DNA from 4 places in the Streptomyces sp. NPDC034099 genome. Region 4 is predicted to be linked to each of the others. Evidence: riboswitches for the same ligand, from Rfam matches in the RefSeq annotation. Region 4 holds a riboswitch; each other region holds the start of a gene.

Region 1 (7,279 bases), on a different contig from region 4:
AGCTGAGCGGCGCCCAGATCCAGGAGTACGAGCCCGAGGTCCGGGGCCTGGCCGCCATACACGTCGGCACCACCGGCATCTGCGACTACGGCGCCGTGGCCCGGCAGCTCGCCCGCGCGTCCGGGGCGGAGATCCGCTACGGCGCCGAGGTATACCGCATCGACCGGCGCCCCGGTCTGGGGGTCGCCGTCCGCACCCGCGCGGGGCACGTGCTCCGCGCCCGGGTCCTGGTCAACTGCGGGGGGTTGCACTGCGACGAGATCGCCCGGCTGACCGGGGACGACCCCGGCATGCGGATCGTCCCCTTCCGGGGCGAGTACTACGAGCTGGCGCGACCGGAGCTGGTACGGGGCCTGGTGTACCCGGTGCCGGACCCGGCGTTCCCGTTCCTCGGGGTGCATCTGACCCGGGGCATCGACGGCGGCGTGCACGTCGGGCCGAACGCGGTGCCGGCACTGGCGCGCGAGGGCTACGGCTGGGGCGTGGTGCGCCCCCGTGAGCTGGGCGCGACGCTGGCCTGGCCGGGTTCGTGGCGGATAGCCCGGCGGCACTGGAGGTACGGCGCGGGCGAGCTGCGGCGGTCGCTGTCCAGGACCGCGTTCACGACGGCGGTCCGCAGGCTGCTGCCGGCGGTGACGGAAGGCGACCTGGTCGCCGCCCCGGCCGGGGTGCGGGCGCAGGCGGTGCTGGCCGACGGCACCCTGGTGGACGACTTCCTGATCAAGGAGGGCGCCCACGCGGTGCACGTCCTGAACGCGCCGTCGCCCGCGGCGACCGCGTCCTTGCCCATCGGCCGGGAGGTGGCACGCCGGGCGCTGGCGATGCTGGCGGACTAGGGCACCTCAGGCGCCCTCTCCCTAGTCCCGCCCGGGCGCGCTGCTGCCCTGGTACGAGCCGAGGCCCTCGATCAAGGCCACCAGGGCCGGGTCCCCCGCGAAGCGCTCGGCGTGGATCTGCCGGATGAGTTCGCCCGTGGCCGGGTCCTCGCCGTCGGTCAGGTCGTGCGAGACCATGTGCCGCACCAGCGGCAGCCCGATCTCGTCGACCCGCCGGTGCAGCGGAGCGAGCATGTACGCCCGGTAGGCCGCGATGTCCTCGACCGCGAACATCGCGCCGTAGTCGAAGTCACCGCCCACGTCCCGCCCGACCGCCCAGTACGAGACGGCGTCGATCTCACGCCCCATCCTGCGGAGCATCCCGAGCGCCTCCTCGACCTTGTCCTGCGGCGCGTCGGGGCGCATGGCGAGGCGGATCTGGTGGTGAATCACGGCGTCTCTCCTCCACGGTACGGCGAATGACTTCATGCTATCGCTTGAGTTATAGACTCTAACTAGCCCGATAGGTCATCGCAACCGCGTGCGCGGACTAAAATCGACGCATTGTGTCTGACTTCCACCACACCCCCGAGGCCGAAGACGCTTCCCCGCACGCGGCCGGGACCTCCCTGCGCCACGTCCGCGCCAAGGGCGAGCCCCGTTTCCCCGACGGCCCGAAGGCCGATCCCGCCGGGTCGCACTTCGAGCGGCGGATCCGGAGTTTCCAGCCCCGGCGGAGCCGGGTGACCACCGGGCAGGCGGACGCGTTGCAACGGCTGTGGCCCGTGTGGGGGCTGGACATCGACGGACAGCGACTCATCGACCTCGCCGAACTCTTCGGCAACGACCGCCCCGTGGTCCTGGAGATCGGCTTCGGCATGGGCGAGGCCACCGCCCGGATGGCCGCCGACGACCCGGGCACCAACATCCTCGCCGTCGACGTCCACACCCCCGGCCAGGGAAACCTGCTCGGTCTCGCGGAGCGGAAGGGGCTGTCCAACATCCGGGTGGGCAACGGCGACGCGATCATCCTGCTGCGCGAGATGCTCGCCCCCGACTCCCTCGCCGGGCTGCGCGTCTACTTCCCCGACCCGTGGCCCAAGAAGCGGCACCACAAGCGGCGGCTGATCCAGCCGGAGTTCCTGTCCCTGGCCGCCGCCCGGCTCGCCCCCGGGGCCGTCGTGCACTGCGCCACCGACTGGGAGCCGTACGCCGAGCAGATGCTCGAGGTGCTCACCGCGCACCCCGGCTTCGAGAACACCGTGCCCGGCGGTGGATTCGCGCCACGTCCCGAACACCGGCCGCTGACCCGTTTCGAGGGCCAGGGACTGGACAAGGGACATGTGGTGAACGACCTGCTCTTCCGTCGCGTACAGCACAAGGAGCTGCCCCCCACCGGTTAGGGTCCATGCCGTGGCCACCTGTCCCCCGCACCCGACCCGTGCGCACCGGCATACGCACTGGTGGCAGCGCACCTGGGTCCGTTACGGCGCGCTGATCACCCTGCTCGCGCTCTCCGGGCTGGTGATCCTGGCCCTGGTGCGCGAACAGACCGGCACGCAGGGCTTCCTGGTGGGACTGGGCCTGGCGGTACTGCCCGTGCCGCTGCTCATAGCCGCGTTCCGCTGGCTGGACCGGGTGGACCCCGGCCCCTGGCGGAACCTGCTCTTCTGCTTCGCCTGGGGGGCCTGCGCGGCGGCGCTGATAGCGATCGTCGCCAACAGCTTCGCGACCCGCTGGATAGCGACCGCGACCGCCGACCCGGCCGGCGCGGACACCCTGGGCGCCACCGTGATAGCGCCGGTCGTCGAGGAGTCCGCCAAGGCGGCCGCCGTCCTCCTGGTCTTCCTCTTCCGCAGACGGGACTTCACCGGCATCGTCGACGGCGTCGTCGTCGCCGGGGTCACCGCCACCGGCTTCGCCTTCACCGAGAACATCCTGTACCTGGGCACCGCCTTCGGCACCGACCAGCTCACCGGCGACAGCGGCATCGCCTCCGTCACCGCGGCGACCTTCTTCGTGCGGGTCGTGCTGTCGCCGTTCGCGCACCCCCTGTTCACCGTCCTCACCGGCATCGGCTTCGGCATCGCCGCGCTCTCGGCGGGCCGGCACCGCCTGCGCCGGTCCCTGCTCCCCCTGGCCGGGCTGCTGCTGGCGATGGGCATGCACGCCCTGTGGAACGGCTCGGCCGCCTTCGGGGAGTACGGCTTCTTCGCCGTGTACGCGGCGTTCATGGTGCCGTCCTTCGGCCTGCTGACCTGGCTGGTGATCTGGACCAGGCAGCGCGAACTGCGCACCGTACGGGCGGAACTGCCCGCGTACGTCGTCGCCGGATGGCTCACGCCCGCGGAGCCGTACGCGCTCGGCTCGATGCGGGCCCGCCGGATCGCCCGGCAGTACGCCCGCCGGCACGCCGGGAAGGAAGGAGCGCGGGCGGTGGCGCGGTACGAGGCCTGCGCGACCTCGGTGGCGTTCCTCAGGCAGCGCGGGCGCCGGGGCAGGGCGGGCGCCGACTTCACCGTGCGGGAGCGGGCGCTGCTGGAGGCCCTGTGGCACCTGCGGGACGTGGCCCGCCCGGCGCTGGACTACGCGGCCCGGGCCACGGCCCCGCCGCCGCCCGTGCCGCGACCGGTGCCGCCGTGGGTGTACCCGTACGGCGGGGGGCACCCCGGGTACGCCCCCCGGACCGCGCCCGCTCCGTACGCCCCGCACATCCCGTACCCGCCCCACACCCCCTACGGACCGCAGGCGCCTCTCGTCCCGTACGGGCCGCACCCCCCGTACGCCCCGTACGCGCCACCCGGCCCGCACCGGCCGTAGGTCCGCGCCGTCCGTCCGCTCAGGCGGACGCCCGCGTCAGCCGCCCGACCTCGTCCTCCGTCAGGCTCAGCTCGGCCACGCCCAGCAGGGCCGGCAGCTGCTCCACCGTGCGCGCGGACGCGATCGGCGCCGCCACCGTCGGCTGGGCGGCCAGCCAGGCGAGCGCCACCGTGGCGACGGGAGCGTCGTGGGCCTCGGCGATCTCGTCCAGGGCGGCCAGCACCCGGCGCCCCCGTTCGGTCTCCAGGTGCTTGGCCGCACCGCCCGCCCGCGGGCTGTCCACGGCGGTGCCCGGCCGGTACTTGCCGGTGAGGAAGCCGGCCGCGAGGGCGTAGTACGGCACGGCGGCGAGACCGGCCTGCTCGGCGAGGTCGCGCAGCTCGCCCTCGTAGGTGTCGCGGGAGACCAGGTTGTAGTGCGGCTGGAGGGCGACGTACCGGGCGAGGCCCTCGCGGTCGGAGAACTCCAGGGACGCCGCGAGCCGCTCGGCGGAGATGTTGGAGGCGGCGATGTGCCGCACCTTGCCGGCCTTCACCAGCTCGTCGAGCGCGCCGATGATCTCCTCGACCGGCACCTCGGGCTTGTCGAAGTGGGTGTAGTAGAGGTCGATGTGGTCGGTGCCCAGGCGGCGCAGCGAGGCGTCGGCCGCGGCCTTGATGTTCGCGGCGGACAGCCCCGGGTACTCGGGGTGCTGGCTGACCTTGGTGGCGAGGACGACGTCGTCACGGTTGCCGCGGGCCGCGAACCACTGGCCGAGGACGGTCTCGGACTCGCCGCCGCTGTTGCCGTCGACCCAGGCGGAGTAGGAGTCGGCGGTGTCGACGAAATTGCCTCCGGCCGCCGTGTAGGCGTCCAGGACGGCGAAGGACCGGTCCCGGTCGGCGGTCCAGCCGAAGACGTTGCCGCCCAGGGCGAGGGGGAAGACCTTGAGGTCGGAGGAACCGAGTGTGCGCAGAGAAGTCATGTAAGGCGTCAACGACCGCACCGCGGCAGGCCATTCCGGCATACACGCAAAAATCCCGCAAACCGGCAGTCCTGACGTCGGGGGGTTGCCGTCAGGACCGCCGGAGGATCAGCGGGATGGATCAGGGGGCGGAGCGGATCAGGGCGTGAGCCCCTTGCTCTGGAGCCAGGCCATCGGGTCGATGCCCGAGCCGCCGGCGGTGTGGACCTCCAGGTGGAGGTGGGCGCCGGTGACGTTGCCGGTGGCGCCGACGCGGCCGATGACGTCACCGGTGGTGACCTTCTGGCCGACGCTGACGTTGATGGACGACTGGTGCGCGTACCAGAGTTCGGTGCCGTCGTCGAGGGTGAGCACGGTCTTGTAGCCGTACGAGCCGTCCCAGCCGGCCGACGTGATCGTGCCGCTGTGCACCGCCTTGAGCAGCGTGCCCGTGGGGGCGGCGAAGTCGAGGCCGGTGTGGTGGCCGGAGGCCCACAGCGAGCCGGCCTGGTTGAACGTGGAGGAGATCGTGTACGAGGAGGTCGGCAGCGTGTACTGCTTGGCCAGCTTCGCGAGCCGCTCGGCCTCGGCCTTCTTCGCGGCCTCCTCCTCCGCCTTCTTCTTGGCGGCGGCGGCCTTCTCCTGGGCTTCCTTCTCCGCCTTGGCGGCGGCTTCCGCGGCCTTCTTCTCGGCGGCGGCCCGTGCCTCGGCGGCGGCCTTCGTCTCGACCTGCGCCTGCTGCTGCTCGGCCTGCGCCATGATCCGGGCCCGCAGCGACTCACCGGCGTCGGCGGCGCCGGCGCCCTCCGCGCTGTCGGCGGCGACGGCCTGGGTGACGCCGCTGAGCGGGGTGACGGAACCCTCGGGCTCCGACGCCTCGTCGTCTCCGGGCAGGAGCGAGCCGACGTTCGGCAGGTCCGGCATGGCGATGGACACCGGCGGCTTGCCGGTCTGCGCGCTGGCCATACCGCCCGCGCCGACGGCGGCTATGACCCCGACGCCGAGGACGGTGGAGCTGCGGGCGAGCCCGCCGCGCTGCTTGGCGACGCGGTGCCGGCCGCGTACGGGGCGGATGGATTCCGCGGTGGGATTCCACTCCTCCCAGGGACCCTCTTCGGCGCGGGGGGCGTCGTAGCCGAAGGTGTCGGTGTCGTGCCCGGCGGGCACGAACGGGGCCTCGGGGGCAGGCCGGTTGGACGCCACGTGGGCGTACTCCTTTCCTTCCTTCCGCCTACCGGGTTAGCTGACGGGTTCGGAGCAGGAAGGTCTCCTACGGGTGTGCGCCGACCGTGCGGACACGGCGACATACGCCCGATTCACCCCAATGTGGTGGTTCCCCGGTTCCCTTGCGGGATTCGGCGCGTGCGCACGGAGCCGCCTTCTGTGACGGCTGGGACGACCGCGCTGCGTTATCGAACGTTAATAGACGCGGGGCTCTGTTTCCAAGCCGTTCCTCTTGATCGTTAACGGAAACGGCCGGGACGTACGCCTCACGATCGGTGAAAACCGGGCGAGTTGACCCCGTCTCAGTATTCCCTTTCACGCCACGTTGTTCTGACGGTGCATCAGTTGTTATGCGGAGGGGGTTCGCACTGTCACGGCTCGTGACAATGATCATGATCACCGCGCCGGGGCCTCCGTACGGCGAGCAGCGCCATGTCGTCCGCCATGCCGCCCCCGGAGTGCCTGCGCACCTCCTCGGCGAGGGTGTCGAGCAGGGTCGCCGGATGCCGGAAGACCCGGCCGGCCAGCCGGGCCTGCGGATCGTAGAACTCGCCCTGCGCGTCCCGGGCTTCGGTCAGTCCGTCGGTGTAGAGCAGCAGCGTGGCCCCGCCGGGAAAGGCCACCTCCTCCGCCCGGTCGGGCCACACGCCCAGCTCTCCCATGCCGAGCGGCAGCGCCGGCTCGCGGGCGGGCAGCGGGCCGAGGGTGCCGTCGGCGTAGAGCAGCAGGGGCGGCGGATGACCGCGGTTGACGATGCGGACCGTCCCCCCGCCGTGCGGGACTTCGGCGAGTACGGCGGTGGTGAAGCCCTCGAAGGCGTCCAGTCCGTCGCGCCGGGTGCCCTCGCGCGCCAGCGCCCGCTCCAGCCGCTGCGCCACCGCCTCCAGGGTCGCCTCCTGCTCGGCGGCCTCCCGGAAGGCACCGATCACGACGGCGACGGCGGCCACCGCGCCCATGCCCTTGCCGCGCACGTCCCCGACGATGAGCCGGACACCGCGGGCGCTGTCCTGCACCGCGTACAGGTCGCCGCCGATGAAGGCGTCCGCCTGCGCGGCCTCGTAGCAGACGGCGACCTCGAAGCCCGCGATCCGCTCGGCGGGCTGGGGCAGCACGGCGCGCTGGGCGGCCTCGGCGATCTCGCGGACGGAGACGAGGCGCTCGCTGCTGCGCCGGACCATGCCGTTCACGAGGACGGCGAGCGCGGCGACCGTCGCGATGGTGATCAGCTCGGTGAGGGAGTCGACGTAGTGGATGACGCCCTTGCCGAGTTGCAGCCCGATGACCGCGGCGACCACGGCGACGCCGGTGAGCGCCGTGCCGCGCCGTGAGTAGAGGGGGGCGGCGATCAGGGGCGCGGCCGTGTAGAGGGGACCGGCGGTGAAGTACCTCGGGGTGAAGATGTCGTACAGGATGGCGACGACGATCAGCAGCACGGGGAGCGCGTGCACGAAGGTGCGCCCGTACCCGGTCCGCCGGC
Region 2 (7,279 bases), on a different contig from region 4:
CGCCTTCTTGCCGCCGGCGGCCGCGAGGCCCACCCGGTCCAGCGCCGCCGCGACGCGCTCGCGCCGGGTGCGGGGGTCGGCGGTCGGGTCGGCGGCGTCGTAGCGCAGCAGGTTGTCGCGCCCGGAGAGGAAGCCGTACAGGGCCGGGCCCTCGATGAGGGCGCCGACCCGGGGCAGTACGGCGCGGGACGCGCGCGGCATGGGCCGGCCGAGGACCCGGGCGCTGCCCGAGGTGGGTTCGATCAGCCCCATCAGCATGCGGATGGTGGTGGTCTTGCCGGAGCCGTTGGGCCCGAGGAAGCCGAAGACGCTGCCCGCCGGGACGGTCAGGTCCAGACCGTCGACGGCGAGCTGTCCGCCGCGGTAGCGCTTGGTGAGCGCGCGGGTGGCGATGACGGCGTCATCCGCGCTCTCCTGGTCCGGGCGCTCCGGTTCCGCGGCGGACGGTTCGGCCATCGGCTCCCTCTTTCGTCCTCTTCGCCGTACGGGTGGGGATGCTGCGCAGGTCCTACTGGGCGGCGTCGGCCGCCTTCACCAGCGCGTCCTTGGTGACCGCACCGGCGTAGACCTTGCCGTCGTCCGTGATCAGGGCGTTGACCAGGCGGGTCTTGAAGACCGTACCCGAGCCGAAGTCGCCCTTGACCTGGTCGCCGAAGGAGCCGAGGAAGCCGCCGAGGTCGCCGCCCGCGGACGGCGTGGGCAGGCCGCCCCCGGCACCGGTGTCGAAGGTGGCGATCGAGTTCCAGCCCTCGCCGACGACCTTGAGGCCGTCCATCCCCTTGGCGAGGTCGCCCTCGGCCTCGCGCCCGTGCTCGGGGGCCTCGGCCCGCTTGCCGGCCTCGTCGCCCTCGGTGACCTTCGCGCCCTCGGGCGGCGTGAAGTCGAACGTCGACGCGTCCGGCTTCGCGAAGCTGACCTTGGTGAAGCCCACGTCCACGACGGCGGCGCCTCCGCTCGCCGGGGTCAGGGTGAACTTCAGCGGGGTGCCGGTCTCGGCGTCCACGGCCACGGTGATCGCGCCGACCGTGGAACCGTCCTGCTTGGGCTCGACGACCAGGCGGTAGGCGTCCCGGCCCGCCACCTGCGCGGTGCCGCCGACGGTCACGGACGTGGTGTCGTCGATCGACTTGAGCGCCTTGTCGGCGAAGTCCTTCGGGGTGGCCGGCACGTCCTTGCCCGGCGCGTCCTTGCCCGGCCGCTCGGCGCTGTCGGCGGCGGTGGAGTGGTAGACCTCGTTGGACCCGCTGTCGTAGCCCCAGACGTCCTTGCCGTTGTGGATCAGGCTGTACTCGGCGGCGTTCTCCAGCAGGGAGAGCTTCTGCCGGTCGGGGCCGTCGGCCGCGACGCGCAGCGTGTGGCTGCCGGACACCAGCTCGGTGAGCTTGGCCGACGGGTCGGCCGCGGAGCCCTCGCCGTCCCCACCGGAGCCCGGACTGCCGGACATTCCGGACATCAGGCCGCTCTCCAGCCCGCCAAGGTCCGGCAGACCCAGGTCGGTGTTGATGCGCACGGTGCCGGACAGCTGCTGGACGTCCGACTTGGCGATCTTCTCTATGAGCTGCTCCGCCGTGACCTTCGGCAGGTCGGGGTCGCCGGAGTCGGCGAGCGCGGGGACGAGCCCGATCGTCGCGGCCGCCACTCCCATCACCGCGACCGGGACGACGTACCGTGCGGCCTTGCGCCGTCCGGCCCGCAGCTCCTCGCCCTCCCCGGCGGTCGTGTTGTCGTCGGAATCGATCGGTGCCATGTGTGCCCTACCTCCGTCGTCGGCGGCGGCTGTCTCGCGACCTCGCACTCGTTCACCCGTGAGCCGCCATTCTCACCCGAATCGGTGAGGATTGGTGTTTTCCGTGGTGTCCATCTGACCAAATCACCGGAGCACAAGCGTCAGACCGCGGGCTCAACTCCGCCTACTCCTGCGGGATGACACGGAGGGGTGACGGCTCCCCCGGCCCGTAGGGGCGGCTGTACGCCACCCGGCAGCGAGCGGTCCCGCGCGTGACGCACGTCACGGCCAGGACGCGGCGGGTGACGCACGACAGGAGACACACGCCAGGCGGCAGGAGACACGCGCCAGGCGGCAGGCGAGGGACGGCGCGCAACGGACCGCGGAGTGGTCAGCCGGCCCGGTGGACCACCGCGTCGCACAGCTCGATCAGCGCGGCCTTCGCGTCGCACTCCCGCAGCGGGGCCAGCGCGGCCCGGGCGTCCTTGGCGTACCGGACGGTGTCCTTGCGGGCCTGCTCCAGCGCGGGGTGGGCGCGCAGCAGGCGCAGCGCCTCGGCGTGCCGCGCGTCGTCGCTCAGGTCGGAGTCGAGCAGCTCGCACAGCGCGATGTCCTCGGCGAGCCCCAGCCGGGCCGCCCGCTCGCGCAGCCGCAGCACGGGCAGGGTGGGGATGCCCTCGCGCAGGTCGGTGCCGGGCGTCTTGCCGGACTCGTCGGAGTCGGAGGCGATGTCCAGGACGTCGTCCGCGAGCTGGAAGGCGACGCCGAGCCGCTCGCCGTACTGGGTCAGCACGTCCACCACCGTCTCGTCGGCACCGGACATCATCGCGCCGAACCGGCAGGAGACGGCCACCAGCGAGCCCGTCTTGCCGCCCAGTACGTCCAGGTAGTGGTCGACCGGGTCGCGGCCGTCCTGCGGACCGGCCGTCTCCAGGATCTGACCGGTGACCAGTCGCTCGAACGCGAGGGCCTGGACGCGGACCGCCTCGGGGCCGAGGTCGGCGAGGATCTGCGAGGCGCGGGCGAACAGGAAGTCGCCGGTGAGGACCGCGACCGAGTTGCCCCAGCGGGTGTTCGCGCTGGGCACCCCGCGCCGCACGGCGGCCTCGTCCATCACGTCGTCGTGGTACAGCGTGGCGAGGTGGGTCAGCTCCACCACCACGGCCGAGGGCACGATCCCGGGGGCATAGGGGTCGCCGAACTGGGCCGAGAGCATCACCAGCAGCGGACGGAACCGTTTCCCGCCGGCCCGCACCAGGTGCTGGGCGGCCTCCGTGATGAACGGCACCTCGCTTTTGGTTGCCTCAAGCAACCCTTCCTCGACAGCAACCAATCCGGCCTGGACATCGGCTTCCAGAGCCTGGTCCCGCACGCTCAGCCCGAACGGCCCGACGACGGTCACGAGGGGTCTCCTGTCTGCTGGTGTCTACTGGCGATTACCTGGTTTGTCGATAGGTCGCTGCCACCACTCAAGTCAGCGTATCCGGTCACGTTTCGATCACCGCTAGCGCCCACCGTTACAGGCCGGTCGGTATCGGATCATGAACGGTATGTTTTTGATCAGGTGATATGAGCAGATTTTGATTGATGTCGCCAGAGGAGATGAGCCGGACCCGGCGGGCGAACGGGCCGGAAGCCGCCACCGAAGATCCCACCACTCCTCCCAACGGCCCGCACTTCGAGAACGTCACCCAATCGACACACGCGCCCGCACCGGTCCACACCCGCCCACCCACGCCGGTCCACCCACACCCGTCCGCACCGGTCCGCGCACGCCCGTCCGACGGGCGCGGCAGACACCTCCCCGGCCACCCACCCCCTCCCGCTTCCCTCCTCCCGCCGCTCGACACCCGAAGCCCTCCCCACCGGCGGCCGGTTGGCGCACGGTTGAGTTGAATGCCCGTTTTGCCGCGCTTGTTGAGGCCAGTGAGTTGGCTCACTCCGGACCGGCCGCAGGCAACCCCGCCCGAACCTGTGCCCTCCCTTTGCCCCGCAAGCCAGTTGGGACTTGGCAACAGCAAAGGATCAAGACCCTCAAACACCTCAGACCAAGGTCAACAGGCACTTGGGGTGATTCCTGCACTTGTTCCGGACATGTGCTCTCGCATACGTTCCCGGCCTGTCGGGCGGACGCCGAATCCTGCCACCGCCCGTCGCACAGTCATCCACCCAACAAACTCGCCGGCAGGAGCGGGGGACCCAGGTAAGTCGCCGCACCGGTCACCACCGGAGCGGCTCGGGGTGAAGCCGTACCCGTCGAGGGCGCGGCCGGGCACCTCCCCGCCCGAACCCGACAGCTCACCTCGTAGGCGTAAGGAGAGGGACACATGTCTGCCAACGGTCAGAACCGTCACGCCCGCACCGGCCGCCTCGCCCGCAAGCTCGCGGTGGCCGGCACCGGTGCCGCGGTGCTCGCGCTGCCGCTCATCGGCGCCGCCACCGCATCCGCGGCCACCCCGGCCGCCGCCACGACCGCCACCACGGCGGCCACGACGTACCCGGACAACCTCGACGGCTGGATCCGCGAGTCACTCGACATCATGGCCCAGCACGGCATCCCCGGGACCTACGAGGGCATTCACCGCAACATCATGCGGGAGTCCTCCGGCAACCCGCTCGCCATCAACAACTGGGACATCAACGCCGTCAACGGCACCCCGTCCAAGGGGCTGCTCCAGGTGATCGACCCGACCTTCCAGGCGTACCACGTGCCCGGCACCTCCTGGGACCCGTACGACCCGGTCGCCAACATCACCGCCGCCTGCAACTACGCGGCCGACCGCTACGGCTCGATGGACAACGTCTTCAGCGCGTACTGAGCCGTACGCCGCCTGAGCCTCGCCTAAGAGGTACCGAAGATCCGCTCGAGGACGACGGCCACGCCGTCGTCCTCGTTCGTCGTGGTGACCTCGTCCGCCACCGCCTTGAGTTCGGGATGGGCACCGGCCATGGCGACGCCGTGGGCCGCCCAGTGGAACATCGGGATGTCGTTGGGCATGTCCCCGAAGGCGATCGTCCGCCGCCGGTCGAGGCCCAGGTGCTCGGCGGCCAGCGCCAGGCCGGTCGCCTTGGTGATGCCGCAGGGCTGCAGCTCCACGGTGCCGGGCCCGGACATGGTGACCGTCGCGAGGGAACCGACCACCGCGCGCGCCGTCGTCGCCAGTTCGTCGTCGGTCAGCTCGGGGTGGCGCAGCAGCACCTTGCTGATCGGCGTGGACCACAGCTGCTCGCGCCGCTCGACGCGCACCGCGGGCAGCGTCGGGTGGGGCATCAGGTAGCCCGGTTCGATGAGCGTCAGCCCGTCGACGCCGTCCTGGTCGACGGCGGCGTGCACCTGACCCACCTCGGCCTCGATCTTGCCGAGCGCGGTCTCGGCCAGCTCCCGGTCCAGGGTGACCGACCACAGCATCCGGTGCGCCCCGGCGTCGTACACCTGCGCGCCCTGCCCGCACACCGCGAGTCCCGCGCGGCCGAGCCGGTCGAGCAGGGGGCGCACCCGGGGGGCCGGCCGCCCCGTCACGACCAGGTGCCGCGCACCCGCCCCGGCGACCCGCGCCAGCGCGGCCAGCGACCGGTCGGAGACGGTGTCGTCGCCGCGGAGCAGCGTGCCGTCCAGGTCGGTGGCGACGAGTGAATATGCGGTGCGGTCCATGATCAGAGAATACGGACACCGCACTCCTCCGACTCACTCGTGACCGCTTCCGAACGAGGGCGTAGCGAGTGCGTTCGAAGCGGAACGAGGATGCACGGGGACGCCCGATCGTGTCCGAAATCTGACAGATCATCGGCTAAGGCCGGTTGAGGGGTCTGTGCACCGGTTGGCAACAGCATGGCCCGCTGCCCCGTGGGGTACGCCGTCCCTCCCGGCACCCGTCGGGGGTCACCCTGTTCACACCACCACGTCAAGATCCCGTCCCGGGCGCCGCCGCCTTCGGTCGCACTGCCCAAGACCGGTGGGTCAGCCGTAACGTGTGGCCCGACCACGCAGACACGGCGCGCACGGCGCACATGGCGAGCACGAAAGCGAGGCAGCACCTGATGCCCCCCTTCGATGTCCCCGAGGGCGACCCCTTCGGTCCGCACAACCTTCCGTACGGCGTGTTCTCGATCCCCGGCTCGCGCGACCGGACGGTGGGCGTCCGGCTCGGCGACCACGTCCTCGACGCGGGCGCGGCGGCCCACGCTCTCGGCTCGCCGTACGCGTCCCTGCTCGCGCGGCCCACCCTCAACCCGCTGCTGGCGGCCGGGCGGACGGCGTGGTCGGACGTGCGGCGCGCGCTGACGGCGTGGGTGACGGTCCCCTCCCACCGCGAGGTTCTGGAGCCGCTCTTCCATCCGCTGTCGTCGGTGACCCTGCACCTGCCCTTCGAGGTCGCCGACTACGTCGACTTCTACGCCTCCGAGAACCACGCCCGCAACGTCGGCCGGATCTTCCGCCCCGACGCCGCCGACTCCCTCACCCCGAACTGGAAGCACCTGCCGATCGGCTACCACGGCCGCTCCGGCACGGTCGTCGTGTCCGGCACGGACGTCGTACGCCCGTCGGGGCAGCGCAAGGCACCGGCCGACGCCGCTCCCGTCTTCGGCCCGTCCGTCCGCCTCGACATCGAGGCCGAGGTCGGCTTCGTCGTGGGTGTGCCGTCCGAACCGGGCAGCCCGGTGGCGCTCGGCGACTTCCGCGAGCACGTCTTCGGGCTCTGCCTGCTCAACGACTGGTCCGCGCGGGACGTCCAGGCCTGGGAGTACGTGCCCCTCGGCCCGTTCCTCGGCAAGTCCTTCGCCACGTCGGTGTCGGCGTGGATCACCCCGCTGGACGCGCTGGAGGAGGCACGGGTGGCGCCGCCCGAGCGCACGCACGAGCTGCTGCCCTACCTGGACGACACCCACGACGACCAGGACGGCCCCGGCGGCTACGACCTGCGGATCTCCGTCGCCCTCAACGGCCACGTCGTCTCCGAGCCGCCGTTCTCCACCATGTACTGGACGGCCGCCCAGCAGTTGGCCCACATGACGGTCAACGGCGCCTCGCTGCGCACCGGCGACCTCTACGGCTCGGGCACGGTGAGCGGGCCGACCGAGCGGGAGCGGGGGTCGCTGCTCGAACTGACCTGGAACGGCCGCGACCCGCTGGAACTGCCCGACGGCAAGCGGACGTTCCTGGAGGACGGGGACGTGGTGACCCTCTCGGCCTGGGCCCCGGGTCCTGACGGGGTCCGGGTGGGGCTGGGAGAGGTGACCGGGCGGGTGGTCGGCCGGGACGTCTGACCGGGCCCGGGACGGCCCCCGGCGGCGCGTGCGGCGGTCCGTGCGGCGGTCCGTGCGGCGGTCCGTGCGGCGGTTCGTGCGGCCGGGAGGCTCCCTCCGACCGGTCGGTGGGGGCACGCATTCCGGAACCGGTGCCCGCCGACACCTGACTCGCACCGCCCGGCCCCGTCATACTGGCGTCGGGCGGTGTCCGCGCACGGCCCGGTCCAGCACAGCCCCTGTACAGCCAGAGCCGCCCATCCTTCGACCAGGATCCGGAGCCAGTGGCATGACCGTCTGCCTGCTCCT
Region 3 (7,279 bases), on a different contig from region 4:
GCTCGCGGACATCGGCCTCACCCCGGTCGACGTCGCCGGCCGGATCGCCGCGAGCCTGGCCCTCGCCGAAGGGGCGGGCGGGCCGGCAGTGGAACAGTCCGGCGACGGACGGATCGTCATGCCAGCGCAAGGAGAGAACTGAATGACCAAGGAGTTCGACCTCGCCGCGCTCTTGGCCGAGCGCGGGGCCGAGCGGTACGAGCTGCACGCCAGGCACCTCAACCACCAGCTGCCGCGCATGCTGCACACCATCGGCTTCGACAAGGTCTACGAGCGGGCCGAGGGCGCGCACTTCTGGGACGCGGACGGCAACGACTACCTGGACATGCTCGCCGGGTTCGCGGTCATGGGCCTGGGCCGCCACCACCCCGTCGTCCGCAAGGCGCTGCACGACGTCCTCGACGCCTCGCTCGCCGACCTGACCCGCTTCGACTGCCCGCCGCTGCCCGGACTGCTGGCCGAGAAGCTGCTCTCCTACAGCCCCCACCTGGACCGCGTCTTCTTCGGCAACAGCGGCACCGAGGCCGTCGAGACCGCCCTGAAGTTCGCCCGGTACGCGACCGGCCGGCAGCGGATCCTGTACTGCACGCACGCCTTCCACGGACTCACCACCGGCTCGCTCTCCGTCAACGGCGAGGACGGCTTCCGCAAGGGCTTCGCACCCCTGCTGCCCGACACCGCCGTCCCGCTCGGCGACCTGGACGCCCTGGCGCGCGAGCTGAGGAAGGGCGACGTGGCCGCCCTGATCGTGGAGCCGGTCCAGGGCAAGGGCGTGCACGAGGCCCCGCCCGGCTACCTGCTCGCCGCGCAGGAGCTGCTGCGCCGGCACAAGGCGCTCCTCATCGCCGACGAGGTGCAGACGGGCCTCGGCCGGACCGGCAGGTTCTACGCCTACCAGCACTCGGACGGCGTCGAACCCGACCTGGTCTGCGTCGCCAAGGCGCTGTCCGGCGGGTACGTGCCGGTGGGGGCCACCCTGGGCAAGGACTGGATCTTCCAGAAGGTGTACTCCTCGATGGACCGCGTGCAGGTCCACTCGGCGAGCTTCGGGTCCAACGCGCAGGCCATGGCCGCCGGGCTCGCGGTGCTGTCGGTGATGGAGAACGAGGAGATCGTCGCGAACGCGGCCGCGGTGGGGGAGCGGCTGAAGTCCCGGCTGGCGGAACTGGTGGACCGCTACGAAATGCTCGCCGACGTCCGGGGCCGCGGGCTGATGATCGGCATCGAGTTCGGCCGGCCCCGGTCCCTGAAGCTGCGCAGCCGCTGGACGATGCTCCAGGCCGCGCGGAAGGGACTGTTCGCGCAGATGGTGGTCGTGCCGCTGCTGCAGCGGCACCGGATCCTGACCCAGGTGTCCGGCGACCACCTGGAGGTGATCAAGCTGATCCCACCGCTGATCATCGACACCGCCGACGCCGACCGGTTCGTCGACGCCTTCACGGAGGTGATGGAGGACGCGCACAACGGCGGCGGCCTGATGTGGGACTTCGGGAAGACCCTGGTCAAGCAGGCGGTGGCCAACCGCTGAGAGGGACTTTGGGAACTTTTGCCTATGAGGCAAGAAATTTGCCCAGCGGGCAAGAATCGGGCTGAATGGAGGCATGAGTCCCTCCGAGACCGGCCCCGCCGAAGGGCCGGTCACCGCCGTCGCACCTCAGCTGCGTGAGCTGCGGCGGCGGGCCGCCCTCACCCTGGAGGCCGCGGCCCGCGCCGCAGGGCTCTCGCCCGCCCACCTGTCCCGCCTGGAGACCGGGCAGCGCCAGCCCTCGCTGCCGATGCTGCTCTCCCTCGCCCGCGTCTACGGTACGACCGTCGCCGAGCTGCTGGGGGAGACGGCCGCCGACCGGGACGCCGTGGTGCGCGCCGCCGACATGGAGCCCACGAGCGCGGGCGGCTGGACGTACTACCGGGCCGGGGCGCCGGGCCGCGGCATGCACGCCCTGCGCGTCCTGGTGCCGTACGGCTCCGAGGGCGACGTCGTGCGCGTGCACCCCGGTGAGGAGTGGCTCCACGTCCTCAGGGGCCGGCTGCGACTGCGCCTCGGCGACACCGAGCACCGGCTCACCGCGGGGGACAGCGCCCACTTCGACTCGACGACCCCGCACCGGATCGCCGCGCAGGACCCCGACGGGGTCGAGCTGCTCTTCGTCCACACCCTGCTGCAGAGCCCGACGGCCGCGCTGTGCCTCGGCCCGGCCCCCGGCCCGAACCCTGGAGAGACGCCATGAGCACCATGCAGGAGAAGTTCCCGCGCGCCCTGTGGGTGCGACTGCTCGTCTACATCGCCCTGGGGCACGTCTTCGGCGGCTTCCTCTACCTGCTGTTCGAGGTGGGCGCCAAGTAGCGCCGTCCGCGAGCGGGTGACCCGGCTCAGTCCAGCATCCGCTCGCGCAGCCGCTCCCGGGTCCCGGGCGTGAGCCGCAGGCCCTTCTCCAGGTACGCGTCGACGCCGCCCCACGTCTCCTCGATGGTCTCGAAGGCCGCCGCCAGGTACTCGGCGCGCGCGTCGAACAGGGGGCTGAGCAGCTCCATGACCTCGGGGGAGTAGGCCGAGGCGGCGGAGCCGCTGCGGCGCACCTTGTAGCGGCGGTGCGCGGCGTTCGACTTCAGGTAGTCCTCGACGACGGCCTCGCGCTCGACGCCCAGGGCGAGCAGGGTGACGGCGATGGACAGACCCGCACGGTCCTTTCCGGCCGCGCAGTGCATCAGCGCGGGGACGCTGTCCTCGGCGAGCGCGTGCAGGATCCGGGAGTGCTCCGCCGTGCGCTCCGTGACGATCGAGCGGTAGGAGCCGATCATCCGGTCGGCGCCCTTGCCGTCGGCGAGGATCTCGCGCAGCTGGTCGAGGTCTCCGTCCCGGACCATCTTCCAGAACTCGGCGCCGTCGGCCGGATCGCTCAGCGGCAGGTTCACATTGCGCACGCCCGGCAGGTCGACGTCCGGGCCGTCGAGCTTCTGGTCGGCCGCGTTGCGGAAGTCGAAGACCGTGTGCAGGCCCAGGGAGGCCAGGAACGCGGCGTCCTCACCGGTGGCGTGCGCCAGGTGACCGCTGCGGAACAGCACCCCCTGCCGTACCCGCCGCCCGTCCACGGTCGGCAGTCCGCCCACGTCCCGGAAGTTGCGCACACCGGTCAGCTCGGGTTCGGTCGACGGGACCTGCTGCGTCACGGGGGCTCCTCCCACTCCACCCCGCCGCCGCTGCTCGCCGGCGGGCACGACCCGACGATACGGCATCCCCCGTGCGTGAAATCGTGCTCCGAGGGATATTGCGAGCCGATAAGAGCCTTCTGTCCGAATTGGCGCCTTAATAACAACTGGCCCTGAAATGGCGGAGCGTGCGTGAGGAGCGCGTGAGCAGCGTCATATCCGTGACCGTGCGTGGCCCGTCATGTTCACGTAATTGGGCTGCATTCCAAGGGCCTTTCAGGAAAACGACGCGACGGAAATCGACGCAGGGTTACCGGTCATTCCCGTAAAGGATCAATCGGAACGCCGGTCGCGGGAAACCCTCGCTTGTCCCGGTGCGTCCTGGTCCCTTACGTTCACCACCGATCCGGGCGGACGCCTAATCCTGCCGCCGACCGGAGCCCGCACTCATCGACCACCCGTACACGGCAGGAGCGGGGGACCCACAGGTAGAACTGCCTGTTCCGGTTCCCGGAACGGCTTGGGGTAAAGCCGCGTTCCGACGCGGCCGGGCATCTCCAGCCCGCACCCGACAGCTCACCTCGCAGGCGCCGGAGAGGAATTCGCCATGCCCGCGAAGGGTAAGCACCGCCGTACCAGGGCCATGCGCCTGACCCGCACCATCGCCGTCGCCGGAACCGGTGGCGCCGCGCTCGCGCTCCCGCTGATGGGCGCCGCCGCCGCCAACGCCGCCCCCGCGCACTCCGTTTCCGAGCAGGCCGTGCAGGCCGTTCCGACGTCGGCCAAGAAGGCCGCCGCGAGCGGCGCCGAGAAGAACTCGGATTCCCGGACGTACACCGTGAAGAGCGGTGACTACCTTTCGAAGATCGCCGACGAGCAGCACGTCGACGGCGGCTGGAAGAAGCTCTACGCGGACAACCGCGAGGCCGTCGGTTCCGACCCGTCGCTGATCCACCCCGGTCTGAAGCTCTCGATCGGCGGCCACGCCGCCAAGTCGTCGGCGCCGTCCTCCGCGCAGTCCCAGAAGCCCGCGCAGAAGTCCGCCGAGAAGCCCGCCGCCGAGAAGCCGGCCCAGAAGTCGACGGACGCCGAGAAGGCCGCCTCCTCCTCGGACTCCTCGAACACCGGCACCCAGTCCGCGGGCACCACCAGCGGCTACACCTCCCCCGTCGAGGGCGGCACCGTCGGCACCCCGTACCACCAGTCCGGCAGCATGTGGTCCAGCGGCTACCACACCGGCACCGACTTCGTCGTCCCGACCGGCACCTCGCTGAAGGCCGTCGGCGCGGGTACCGTCGTCTCCGCCGGCTGGGGCGGCGCGTACGGCAACCAGGTCGTCATCCAGCTCGCCGACGGCCACTACGCCCAGTACGCCCACCTCTCCTCGCTCTCCGTCTCCGCCGGTCAGTCGGTGACGGCGGGTCAGCAGGTCGGCCTCTCGGGCGCCACCGGCAACGTGACCGGACCGCACCTGCACTTCGAGATCCGCACCACGCCGGACTACGGCTCGGACATCGACCCGATCGCGTTCCTGCGCTCGCACGGCGTCTCCGTCTGACGACCGGTTCCGCGCAGCCCCCGCGCCCCGAAGGTCGGACCCCGATCCCCGGGTCCGGCCTTCGGCGTATCCGGCCATGGCTGTACGGGCCGTGGATGTGTCCGACCTCCGCCGTATTCCGGAATTGACGAACACTTTAGGCGTGGCCTTTCTCACCGACCGTCAACCCCTTCCTACGGTCGCGTAGGTCACATTCCAAGGTGAATCATGGGCCGATGTGGCAGACGATTCGAAGAGTGACAGCAGAGCAGTGATCGGGTCGTACGTGGCGGTGGGGGACAGCTTCACCGAGGGCGTCGGCGATCCCGGCCCCGACGGGGCGTTCCTCGGCTGGGCCGACCGGCTCGCCGTACTGCTCGCGGACCGGCGCCCCGAGGGCGACTTCACGTACACGAACCTCGCCGTGCGCGGCAGGCTCCTCGACCAGATCGTGGCGGAACAGGTCCCGCGGGTCGTACGACTCGCCCCGGACCTGGTCTCGTTCGCGGCCGGCGGCAACGACATCCTCCGGCCCGGCACCGACCCCGACGAGGTCGCCGAGCGGTTCGAACTGGCGGTGGCCGCGCTGACCGCCGCGGCCGGCACCGTCCTGGTGACCACCGGGTTCGACACCCGGGGGGTGCCCGTGCTCAAGCACCTGCGGGGCAAGATCGCCACGTACAACGGGCACGTCCGCGCCATCGCCGACCGCTACGGCTGCCCGGTGCTCGACCTGTGGTCGCTCCGCAGCGTCCAGGACCGCAGGGCGTGGGACGCCGACCGGCTGCACCTGTCGCCGGAGGGCCACACCCGCGTGGCGCTGCGCGCGGGACAGGCCCTCGGCCTGCGCGTCCCGGCCGACCCGGACCAGCCGTGGCCGCCCCTGCCGCCGCGCGGCACGCTCGACGTCCGGCGCGACGACGTGCACTGGGCGCGCGAGTACCTGGTGCCGTGGATCGGGCGCCGGCTGCGCGGCGAGTCGTCGGGCGACCACGTGACGGCCAAGGGCACCCTGTCGCCGGACGACATCAAGACGTGGATCGCCCCGGTGGCCTGAGGCGGGGCGGGCGGCCGGCCGGGGCCCGTGCGACACCCTGGCGTCTAACGTCGCGTGGGCGCCAGGGCCGAGCGCTCCAGACCCAGTTCCCCGGCCAGTGCCTCGTCCACCCACTCCTTGGCCCGGGCCCGCGACACCGTTCCCGTGTACGACGTGAGCTGCACCGCCAGCCCGTCCAGCAACGCCGTCAGCCGCAGGGCCGCGGCGTCCGGCTCGGGGCAGGAGAACTCACCGGCGGCCACGCCCTCGGCGATGACCTCGGCGATCGCGGTCTTCCACTGGCGGTCCAGCTCGCGGGTGACCTCCCGCAGCGCGGGCTCGCGCGGCGCCGCCGCCCAGCCCTCGATCCACAGCCGCCAGCCCTTGGCCGGACCGGTCGGCGCGTACCACCGCACGGCCGCCCGCAGGCGGCGCAGCGCCGACGTACGACGGGCGAGCAGCCCCCGCAGATGGGCGAGGTCGTCCTCGGCGGCATGGGTGAACGCGGCGGCGACCAGGCGCTCCTTCGTGGCGAAGTGATAGAGCACCAGGGCGTTGCTGACGCCGAGCGCCGCGGCCACGTCGGCGATCCGCAACGCCGCCACGCCCCGCGCCGATATCTGCTCGATGGCGGCGCCCAGCAGCTCCTCGCGCCGCTCCGCCACGCTCAACCGGACTCTCCCCACGCACGTCACCCTATACAGGCGCCCGGACGTGCGATGACGCCCTTCCCGGTCGCGGTGGACCGGGGGAACACGGATGTGACATCCGTCGTTCGAGGTGACGTAGGACGAGACGACGACAACGAGAGCCTGAACCACCCCACCTGGAGGTACCGTGCCCGCTTTCCGTTCCCCGAGTCCCGGGTTCAGCGTGCCCCGGCCCGCGGCCTTCGGCGTGGACCCGAGCGGTGAGCGCATGGCGCGCATCCGCAGATCGCCGCACTTCCGCGACGGCGTCTTCCAGAACCCCGGGGGCACCGCCCGGACCCGGCCCTCCGGATCGGCCGCCGAATTCGCCAGGATCTACTTCGACAAGGAGGCGCGGCTGCGCCGGTCCCCGCGGGGGCCCGTTCCGGTGCACGCCACCACCCTGGCCGACCTCGCCCGGCCACCGGCCACCGGGCTCCGGCTGACCTGGATGGGCCACTCCAGCGTGCTCGCCGAGATCGACGGGCAGCGCGTGCTCTTCGACCCGGTGTGGGGCGAGCGCTGCTCCCCGTTCCCCTTCGCCGGCCCCAAGCGCCTGCACCCGGCGCCGCTGCCGCTCGCCGCCCTCGGCCCGGTCGACGTCGTCGTCATCTCCCACGACCACTACGACCACCTGGACATGCCGACGATCAAGGCGCTGGCCGGCACGGACACCCTGTTCGCCGTGCCGCTCGGCGTCGGCGGCCACCTCGAACACTGGGGTGTCTCCCCCGACCGGCTGCGCGAGCTGGACTGGCACGAGTCGACGCGCGTCGGCGGCCTCACCCTCACCGCGACCCCGGCCCGGCACTTCTGCGGGCGCGGGCTGCGCAACACCCAGCACACCCTGTGGGCGTCCTGGGTCGTCGC
Region 4 (7,279 bases):
CCGGCGACGGCATCGGCTACGAACTGCTCGCCCTCGCCGCCCGCGCCGAGTCCGAGGGCACCGACCCCGAGGCGGCCCTGAGAGCGGCGGCCCGCACGTACCGGGACGCGATCCGGGCGGTCGAGGGATGACCGGCCGCCCGCCCGTCCCCGGCCCTGCCTCCGGCCCCGCTCCCGAGCTGTTCACCTGGGAGTTCGCCAGCGACCCCTACCCGGCGTACGCCTGGCTGCGGGAACACGCCCCCGTGCACCGCACCCGGCTGCCCAGCGGGGTGGAGGCCTGGCTGGTCACCCGGTACGCCGACGCCAAGCAGGCCCTCGCCGACCCGCGGCTGTCCAAGAACCCGGCGCACCACGCCGAGCCCGCGCACGCCAAGGGCAAGACCGGCATTCCGGGGGAGCGGAAGGCCGAGCTGATGACCCATCTGCTGAACATCGACCCGCCCGACCACACCCGGCTGCGCCGACTGGTCAGCAAGGCGTTCACACCCCGCCGGGTGGCGGAGTTCGCGCCCCGGGTGCAGGAGCTGGCCGACGGCCTCATCGACCGGTTCGCCGCCACCGGCTCCGCCGACCTGATCCACGAGTTCGCCTTCCCCCTGCCCATCTACGCCATCTGCGACCTGCTCGGCGTCCCCCGCGAGGACCAGGACGACTTCCGGGACTGGGCGGGCATGATGATCCGTCACGGAGGCGGTCCGCGGGGCGGCGTCGCCCGGTCGGTGAAGAAGATGCGGGGCTATCTCGCCGACCTCATCCACCGCAAGCGCGCCGCGCTGCCGCCCGAGCCGGCCCCCGGCGAGGACCTCATCTCCGGCCTGATCCGCGCCTCCGACCACGGCGAGCACCTCACCGAGAACGAGGCCGCGGCCATGGCCTTCATCCTGCTCTTCGCAGGTTTCGAGACCACGGTCAACCTTGTGGGCAACGGCACGTACGCCCTGCTCACCCACCCCGAGCAGCGGGAGCGGCTGCAGACCTCCCTGGCCGCCGGGGAGCGTGGCCTGCTGGAGACCGGCGTCGAGGAACTCCTGCGGTATGACGGCCCGGTGGAGCTGGCCACCTGGCGCTTCGCCACCCGGCCGCTGACCATCGGCGGCGAGGACGTCGCGGCCGGCGACCCCGTCCTCGTCGTCCTCGCCGCCGCCGACCGGGACCCGGAGCGGTTCACCGACCCCGACACCCTCGACCTCGCCCGCCGCGACAGCCAGCACCTCGGGTACGGCCACGGCATCCACTACTGCCTCGGCGCCCCGCTCGCCCGGCTGGAGGGGCAGACCGCGCTGGCCACGCTCCTCACCCGGCTGCCGGACCTCCGCCTCGCCGCGGACCCGGCCGAACTCCGCTGGCGCGGCGGCCTCATCATGCGAGGTCTGCGCACCTTGCCGGTGGCGTTCACGCCGTTCGCGTCATCGGCCGGCAACGGTCCGTCGACGACGCAAAAGTGACACGCGCTCAACTCTGTGATCTTCACGTGATCTGCGCGGCATGAACTTGTGACAAGCGATGATCTCCCTATACGTTCACGGATCAACGTGGTGTCGAGCGTCATCCGCCACGTGGTCCCCGTCGTCTTGTGAAAGGTCGTCGCATGCTCTCCGGGAACGGTCGTCACCGCCGCCCCCGCCAGGCACCCGCTCTGGTCGTCGCCGCCGGAGTGACCGGCTCCGCCATCGCGATCCCGCTGCTCGGCGCCACCGGCGCCCACGCGGCCGACTCGGCGTCCTGGGACCAGGTGGCCGAGTGCGAGACCGGCGGCGCCTGGAGCCAGAACAGCGGCAACGGCTACTACGGCGGCCTGCAGCTGTCCCAGGATGCCTGGGAGCAGTACGGCGGCCTGGACTACGCCCCCAGTGCCGACCGGGCCAGTCGCTCCCAGCAGATAAGAATCGCCGAGAAGATACACGCGGACCAGGGCATCGCCGCCTGGCCGACCTGCGGTCTCCTCGCCGGACTGGGCAACGGCTCCGGGGTCACGGGCGGCGGCTCGGACACGGCCGGTGACGGGGCGTCGGAGGGTACGGGCACTTCGGAGGGGACGGATACCACCAAGTCGTCCGAATCGCCCACGGCAACCGAAACGCCCGAGTCGTCCGGGTCATCCGGCTCGACCGACTCGTCCGGATCGGCCGGGGTGGCGGAGTCGCCTTCCGAAGCGTCCTCTTCGTCCCCTTCGCCCTCTTCTTCGGAGTCGTCTGACGCCTCGTCCGACGGTTCGGGCGGTACTTCGGGCGACTCGTCCGGCGACGCCGGCCAATCCGCCAAGTCGGACACTTCGCCCGATTCTGACCGTTCCGCCAGCGCCGAACCACGGGAAACCGAGGGCTCGTCCGGCGCCGGCCGGCACCGCGGCGACAGTGCGGAGGAGGGTGCCGCGAAGGAGAGCCTCACGGACACGGCGACGGGGCGGCACGCCTCGCGCGACGGTGGCACGCGGGACGCCGGTGGCGGCCGTTACGTCGTGCGCACCGGCGACAGTCTGTGGGCCATCGCCGACTCCCTTGAGGTCGACGGCGGGTGGCATGCGCTCTACGCCGACAACGAGGCGGTCGTCGGTACCGACCCCGACCACATCCTGCCCGGTCAGACGCTCACGGTCACGGGCGAATCGGGCGAAAAGTAGGGGGAGTTCACGTCACGGTTAGAGATCTTATGTCCCTTTTGGATATCGTGAGAGATAGGTCTCAGAAGCCGTGATCGTCTTTGAAAATCCGCGGAGCGCGTGTCTACGGTCATGACCGCTCGCCACCGCGGGCCCCGACAGCCGCAACGCCGAATCCTGCCAGCGGCCGTACGGGAACAGTCGTCGCGTCAAGCGCCGAAGGCAGGAGCGGGGGACCCAAGGTAAGCGCCGCACCGGGCAGTTGAGCCGGAGTGGCTAGGGGTGAAGCCGAGTTCCGCGAGGAACCCGGCCGGGCAACTCAACCGGCCCGAACCCGACAGCTCACCTCGCAGGCGTCGGTGAGGGGATCAACCATGCTGTTTTCCGGCAAGGGCAAGCACCGTCGTCCGTCCAAGGCCACCCGTGTCATCGCCGTCGCCGGTGTCACCGGTGCCGCCGTCGCCGCCCCGCTGATGGCGGCCGGCAACGCCTCCGCCGCCACCGCGTCCGAGTGGGACGCCGTCGCCCAGTGCGAGTCCGGCGGCAACTGGTCCATCAACACCGGCAACGGTTACTACGGCGGTCTGCAGTTCTCCGCCTCCACCTGGGCCGCCTACGGCGGTACGCAGTACGCCTCCACCGCCGACCAGGCGAGCAAGTCCCAGCAGATCCAGATCGCCGAGAAGGTGCTCGCGGGCCAGGGCAAGGGTGCCTGGCCGGTCTGCGGCACCGGCCTGTCGGGCGCCGCGTACACCGGTGGCGGCTCGCAGGACAGCGGTTCCGGCAGCTCCGAGAGCTCGCAGAGCCAGAGCAGCGGTTCCACCGCCGAGCGCTCCACCGAGCAGAAGGCCTCCCGGTCCTCCGAGCGTCCGGCCGCGGAGCCGAAGGCCGAGAAGCCCGAGAAGACCGAGAAGAAGACCGTCACCACCCCGACCGGCAAGAAGGTCGAGAAGGGCGACGGCGAGTACAAGGTCGTCAAGGGCGACACCCTCAGCTCGATCGCCCAGGAGCACGAGGTCAAGGGCGGCTGGGCGAAGCTGTTCAAGCTGAACGACGACATCGTCGACGACGCCGACCTGATCTACCCGGGCCAGCAGCTGCACCTCAAGTAAGCGGCGGCGGCTCCCGCGACTCCCGCCCCGGTGCGTGTTCCCCCGTACGCACCGGGGCGGGATTTTTCACGTCCCGCGTCCGCCGGGGCCCGCCCACGGTTCCGTCCCGGTTTCCGGAAACGTCTTTGTTCCGTTCGGAAACAATTTACTCTCGGTTCTGTCCAGCGGGTGGGCGATCGGCTGGCCGATCGCCCGGAGCCGGTTAGGCTCGGTCCCGCAGAGCCGCCGCGGTCCTGCGGGACCCGCGCGTCACACCGAAGCGTCACATTGAAGAAGGAGATGCTCGTGCCGTCCATCGACGTCGTCGTAGCCCGGGAAATCCTGGACTCCCGAGGCAACCCCACGGTCGAGGTCGAGGTCGGCCTCGACGACGGCAGCACGGGTCGTGCCGCCGTTCCGTCCGGCGCCTCCACTGGTGCCTTCGAGGCCATCGAACTCCGTGACGGCGACCAGAGCCGTTACCTCGGCAAGGGCGTCGAGAAGGCCGTGCTGGCCGTCATCGAGCAGATCGGCCCGGAGCTGGTCGGCTACGACGCCACCGAGCAGCGCCTGATCGACCAGGCCATGTTCGACCTGGACGCCACCGACAACAAGGGCTCGCTCGGCGCCAACGCCATCCTGGGCGTCTCCCTCGCCGTCGCCCACGCCGCCTCCGAGGCCAGCGACCTGCCGCTCTTCCGCTACCTGGGCGGTCCGAACGCGCACCTGCTGCCGGTGCCGATGATGAACATCCTGAACGGCGGCTCGCACGCCGACTCCAACGTGGACATCCAGGAGTTCATGATCGCTCCGATCGGCGCGGAGTCCTTCTCCGAGGCGCTGCGCTGGGGCGCCGAGGTCTACCACACGCTCAAGAAGGTCCTGAAGAACAAGGGCCTGGCCACCGGCCTGGGCGACGAGGGCGGCTTCGCCCCGAACCTCGGCTCCAACCGCGAGGCCCTCGACCTCATCCTCGAGGCGATCAAGGAGGCCGGCTACACCCCCGGCGAGCAGATCGCCCTCGCGCTCGACGTCGCCGCGTCCGAGTTCTACAAGGACGGCTCCTACTCCTTCGAGGGCAAGGAGCGCTCCGCCGCCGAGATGACCGAGTACTACGCCGAGCTGGTCGACGCGTACCCGCTGGTCTCCATCGAGGACCCGCTGTTCGAGGACGACTGGGACGGCTGGAAGACCATCACCGCCAAGCTCGGCGACAAGGTCCAGCTGGTCGGCGACGACCTGTTCGTCACCAACCCGGAGCGCCTGGCCCGCGGCATCGAGGAGAACTCGGCCAACGCCCTGCTGGTCAAGGTCAACCAGATCGGTTCGCTGACCGAGACCCTGGACGCCGTCGAGCTGGCCCAGCGCAACGGCTTCAAGTGCATGATGTCCCACCGCTCCGGCGAGACCGAGGACGTCACCATCGCCGACCTGGCCGTCGCCACCAACTGCGGCCAGATCAAGACCGGCGCCCCGGCCCGCTCCGAGCGCGTGGCCAAGTACAACCAGCTGCTGCGCATCGAGGAGATCCTCGACGACGCCGCGGTGTACGCCGGCCGCAGCGCCTTCCCCCGCTTCAAGGGCTGACCCCGCCCGCGAGAGGCAGCGTCGTACGTACGTCCCCGTACTCGGTCCCGTACCGTGTGCGGGGACGTACGCACGTATGACGGACGACGCACGAAGGCTGAGGCGGGGCGACATGGCGGTGAAGGACCGGGACCGTTTCTCCACCGCGACCAGGATCCGGATCATCGGGGAGCAGACCGCGGCCCGGGTCTACCGCTCGCAGACCAGGCGCCAGGCCCGGCGCTCCCGGCTGACCGGCCGGGCCGCGCTGCTCGCGATGGTGCTCTGCTCGCTCGTCGTGGCGCTCGCCTACCCGATCCGGCAGTACGTCGCCCAGCGCGCCGAGATCGCCGATCTCCAGCGGGAGCAGCGGGAGACCCGGCAGCGGGTCGAGGACCTGCGCGACCTCAAGGCACGCTGGCAGGACGACGCCTACGCCGAGCAGCAGGTCCGGCTGCGGCTGCACTATGTGATGCCGGGGGAGACGGGGTTCGTCGTCGTCGATCCGAAGGCGGCCGAGCAGACCCGCGCCGAGGCCGGCGCCGCCGACCGCCCCTGGTACCGGAACGTGTGGGACGGGGTCGACAAGGCCGACGCCGCCGCCCGCCGGCAGTGAACCGACCGCGCCGACCGCACTGACCGCGCCGGCCGCTCCGGCAGTGACTCAACAGGAAGACCAGCAGAAGACAGCCATGCAGACTCCCCCGCCGACCACCCCGCGCACCGAGCCGACCGACGCGGACGTGGCGGCCTTCAAGCAGCAGCTCGGACGCCCCCCGCGCGGCCTGCGCGCCATCGCGCACCGCTGCCCGTGCGGTCAGCCGGACGTCGTGGAGACGGCGCCGCGGCTGCCCGACGGCACGCCCTTCCCCACGCTGTACTACCTGACGTGCCCGAAGGCGGCCTCCGCCATCGGCACGCTGGAGGCGAACGGCGTGATGAAGGAGATGACCGAGCGCCTGGGCACCGACCCGGAGCTGGCCGCCGCCTACTGCGCCGCGCACGAGGACTACGTCCGGCGCCGCGACGAGATCGAGGAGCTGACCGGCTTCCCGAGCGCGGGCGGCATGCCGGACCGGGTGAAGTGCCTGCACGTGCTGGTCGCCCACTCGCTGGCCGCCGGTCCCGGCGTCAATCCGCTGGGCGACGAGGCGATCGCGATGCTGCCCGAGTGGTGGCGCAAGGGTCCCTGCGTGACGCCCACCGACGGGACCGGCCAGGAGGACACCCAGTGACCCGGGTCGCCGCCGTCGACTGCGGTACGAACTCCATCCGGCTCCTGGTGGCCGACGCGGACCCCGAGACGGGCGAGCTGACGGACCTGGACCGCCGTATGACCATCGTGCGGCTCGGCCAGGACGTCGACCGCACCGGGCGGCTGGCGCCCGAGGCCCTGGAGCGGACCTTCGCCGCCTGCCGGGAGTACGCCGAGGTCGTCAAGGCGCACAGGGCCGAGCGGCTGCGCTTCGTCGCGACCTCCGCCTCCCGTGACGCGGAGAACCGGGACGACTTCGTGCGCGGGGTGCTGGACATCCTGGGCGTGGAGCCCGAGGTGATCTCGGGCGACCAGGAGGCCGAGTTCTCCTTCACCGGGGCGACGAAAGAGCTGACCGGCCGCGCCGACCTCGACAGGCCCTACCTGGTCGTCGACATCGGCGGCGGCTCCACCGAGTTCGTCGTCGGCGACGACCACGTGCGCGCCGCCCGCTCCGTGGACGTGGGCTGCGTCCGGATGACCGAGCGGCACCTGGTGCGCGACGGCGCGGTGACCGACCCGCCGTCCGAGGATCAGATCGCGGCCATACGGGCCGACGTGGAGGCGGCCCTGGACCTCGCCGAGCGGTCCGTTCCGCTGCGCGAGGCTCGCACGCTGGTGGGTCTGGCGGGCTCCGTGACGACGGTGTCCGCGATCGCGCAGGAGCTGCCGGAGTACGACTCGGCCGCCATCCACCACTCCCGTGTCTCCCGCGACCGGGTCCGGGAGATCACCGGCTGGCTGCTGCGCTCCACCCACGCCGAGC

What was found. Region 4 has a riboswitch for cyclic di-AMP ahead of rpfA (resuscitation-promoting factor protein RpfA). Riboswitches for the same ligand answer to the same signal wherever they lie in the genome.
Region 1: linked by a shared signal. The riboswitch ahead of ACZ56V_RS37555 (M23 family metallopeptidase) and the one ahead of rpfA (resuscitation-promoting factor protein RpfA) in region 4 are both predicted to bind cyclic di-AMP.
Region 2: linked by a shared signal. The riboswitch ahead of ACZ56V_RS03885 (transglycosylase SLT domain-containing protein) and the one ahead of rpfA (resuscitation-promoting factor protein RpfA) in region 4 are both predicted to bind cyclic di-AMP.
Region 3: linked by a shared signal. The riboswitch ahead of ACZ56V_RS18775 (M23 family metallopeptidase) and the one ahead of rpfA (resuscitation-promoting factor protein RpfA) in region 4 are both predicted to bind cyclic di-AMP.

Annotation. Positions count from the first base shown of each region.
Region 1 covers NZ_JBVISR010000023.1:41,400-48,678, reverse strand. Annotated here, with positions in the region: gene lhgO (L-2-hydroxyglutarate oxidase) at 1-836, shown strand, start outside; gene ACZ56V_RS37575 (Dabb family protein) at 858-1,268, opposite strand; gene trmB (tRNA (guanosine(46)-N7)-methyltransferase TrmB) at 1,382-2,218, shown strand; gene ACZ56V_RS37565 (PrsW family intramembrane metalloprotease) at 2,229-3,635, shown strand; gene ACZ56V_RS37560 (aldo/keto reductase) at 3,655-4,599, opposite strand; gene ACZ56V_RS37555 (M23 family metallopeptidase) at 4,738-5,781, opposite strand; cyclic di-AMP (ydaO/yuaA leader) riboswitch at 5,792-5,949, opposite strand; gene ACZ56V_RS37550 (PP2C family protein-serine/threonine phosphatase) at 6,174-7,279, opposite strand, start outside.
Region 2 covers NZ_JBVISR010000001.1:822,704-829,982, forward strand. Annotated here, with positions in the region: gene ACZ56V_RS03870 (ABC transporter ATP-binding protein) at 1-456, opposite strand, end outside; gene ACZ56V_RS03875 (LolA family protein) at 509-1,747, opposite strand; gene ACZ56V_RS03880 (polyprenyl synthetase family protein) at 2,118-3,128, opposite strand; cyclic di-AMP (ydaO/yuaA leader) riboswitch at 3,896-4,052, shown strand; gene ACZ56V_RS03885 (transglycosylase SLT domain-containing protein) at 4,054-4,545, shown strand; gene ACZ56V_RS03890 (HAD family hydrolase) at 4,569-5,378, opposite strand; gene fahA (fumarylacetoacetase) at 5,765-6,991, shown strand; gene ACZ56V_RS03900 (M56 family metallopeptidase) at 7,260-7,279, shown strand, end outside.
Region 3 covers NZ_JBVISR010000006.1:2,334-9,612, forward strand. Annotated here, with positions in the region: gene dxs (1-deoxy-D-xylulose-5-phosphate synthase) at 1-142, shown strand, start outside; gene ACZ56V_RS18755 (aspartate aminotransferase family protein) at 143-1,528, shown strand; gene ACZ56V_RS18760 (helix-turn-helix domain-containing protein) at 1,602-2,228, shown strand; gene ACZ56V_RS18765 (DUF6126 family protein) at 2,225-2,344, shown strand; gene ACZ56V_RS18770 (tyrosine-protein phosphatase) at 2,371-3,168, opposite strand; cyclic di-AMP (ydaO/yuaA leader) riboswitch at 3,593-3,752, shown strand; gene ACZ56V_RS18775 (M23 family metallopeptidase) at 3,755-4,705, shown strand; gene ACZ56V_RS18780 (SGNH/GDSL hydrolase family protein) at 4,956-5,741, shown strand; gene ACZ56V_RS18785 (TetR/AcrR family transcriptional regulator) at 5,786-6,406, opposite strand; gene ACZ56V_RS18790 (MBL fold metallo-hydrolase) at 6,558-7,279, shown strand, end outside.
Region 4 covers NZ_JBVISR010000015.1:108,805-116,083, forward strand. Annotated here, with positions in the region: gene ACZ56V_RS33065 (nucleoside triphosphate pyrophosphohydrolase) at 1-131, shown strand, start outside; gene ACZ56V_RS33070 (cytochrome P450 family protein) at 128-1,447, shown strand; gene ACZ56V_RS33075 (transglycosylase family protein) at 1,591-2,622, shown strand; cyclic di-AMP (ydaO/yuaA leader) riboswitch at 2,806-2,972, shown strand; gene rpfA (resuscitation-promoting factor protein RpfA) at 2,976-3,713, shown strand; gene eno (phosphopyruvate hydratase) at 3,999-5,279, shown strand; gene divIC (cell division protein DivIC) at 5,392-5,874, shown strand; gene ACZ56V_RS33095 (DUF501 domain-containing protein) at 5,951-6,493, shown strand; gene ACZ56V_RS33100 (Ppx/GppA phosphatase family protein) at 6,490-7,279, shown strand, end outside.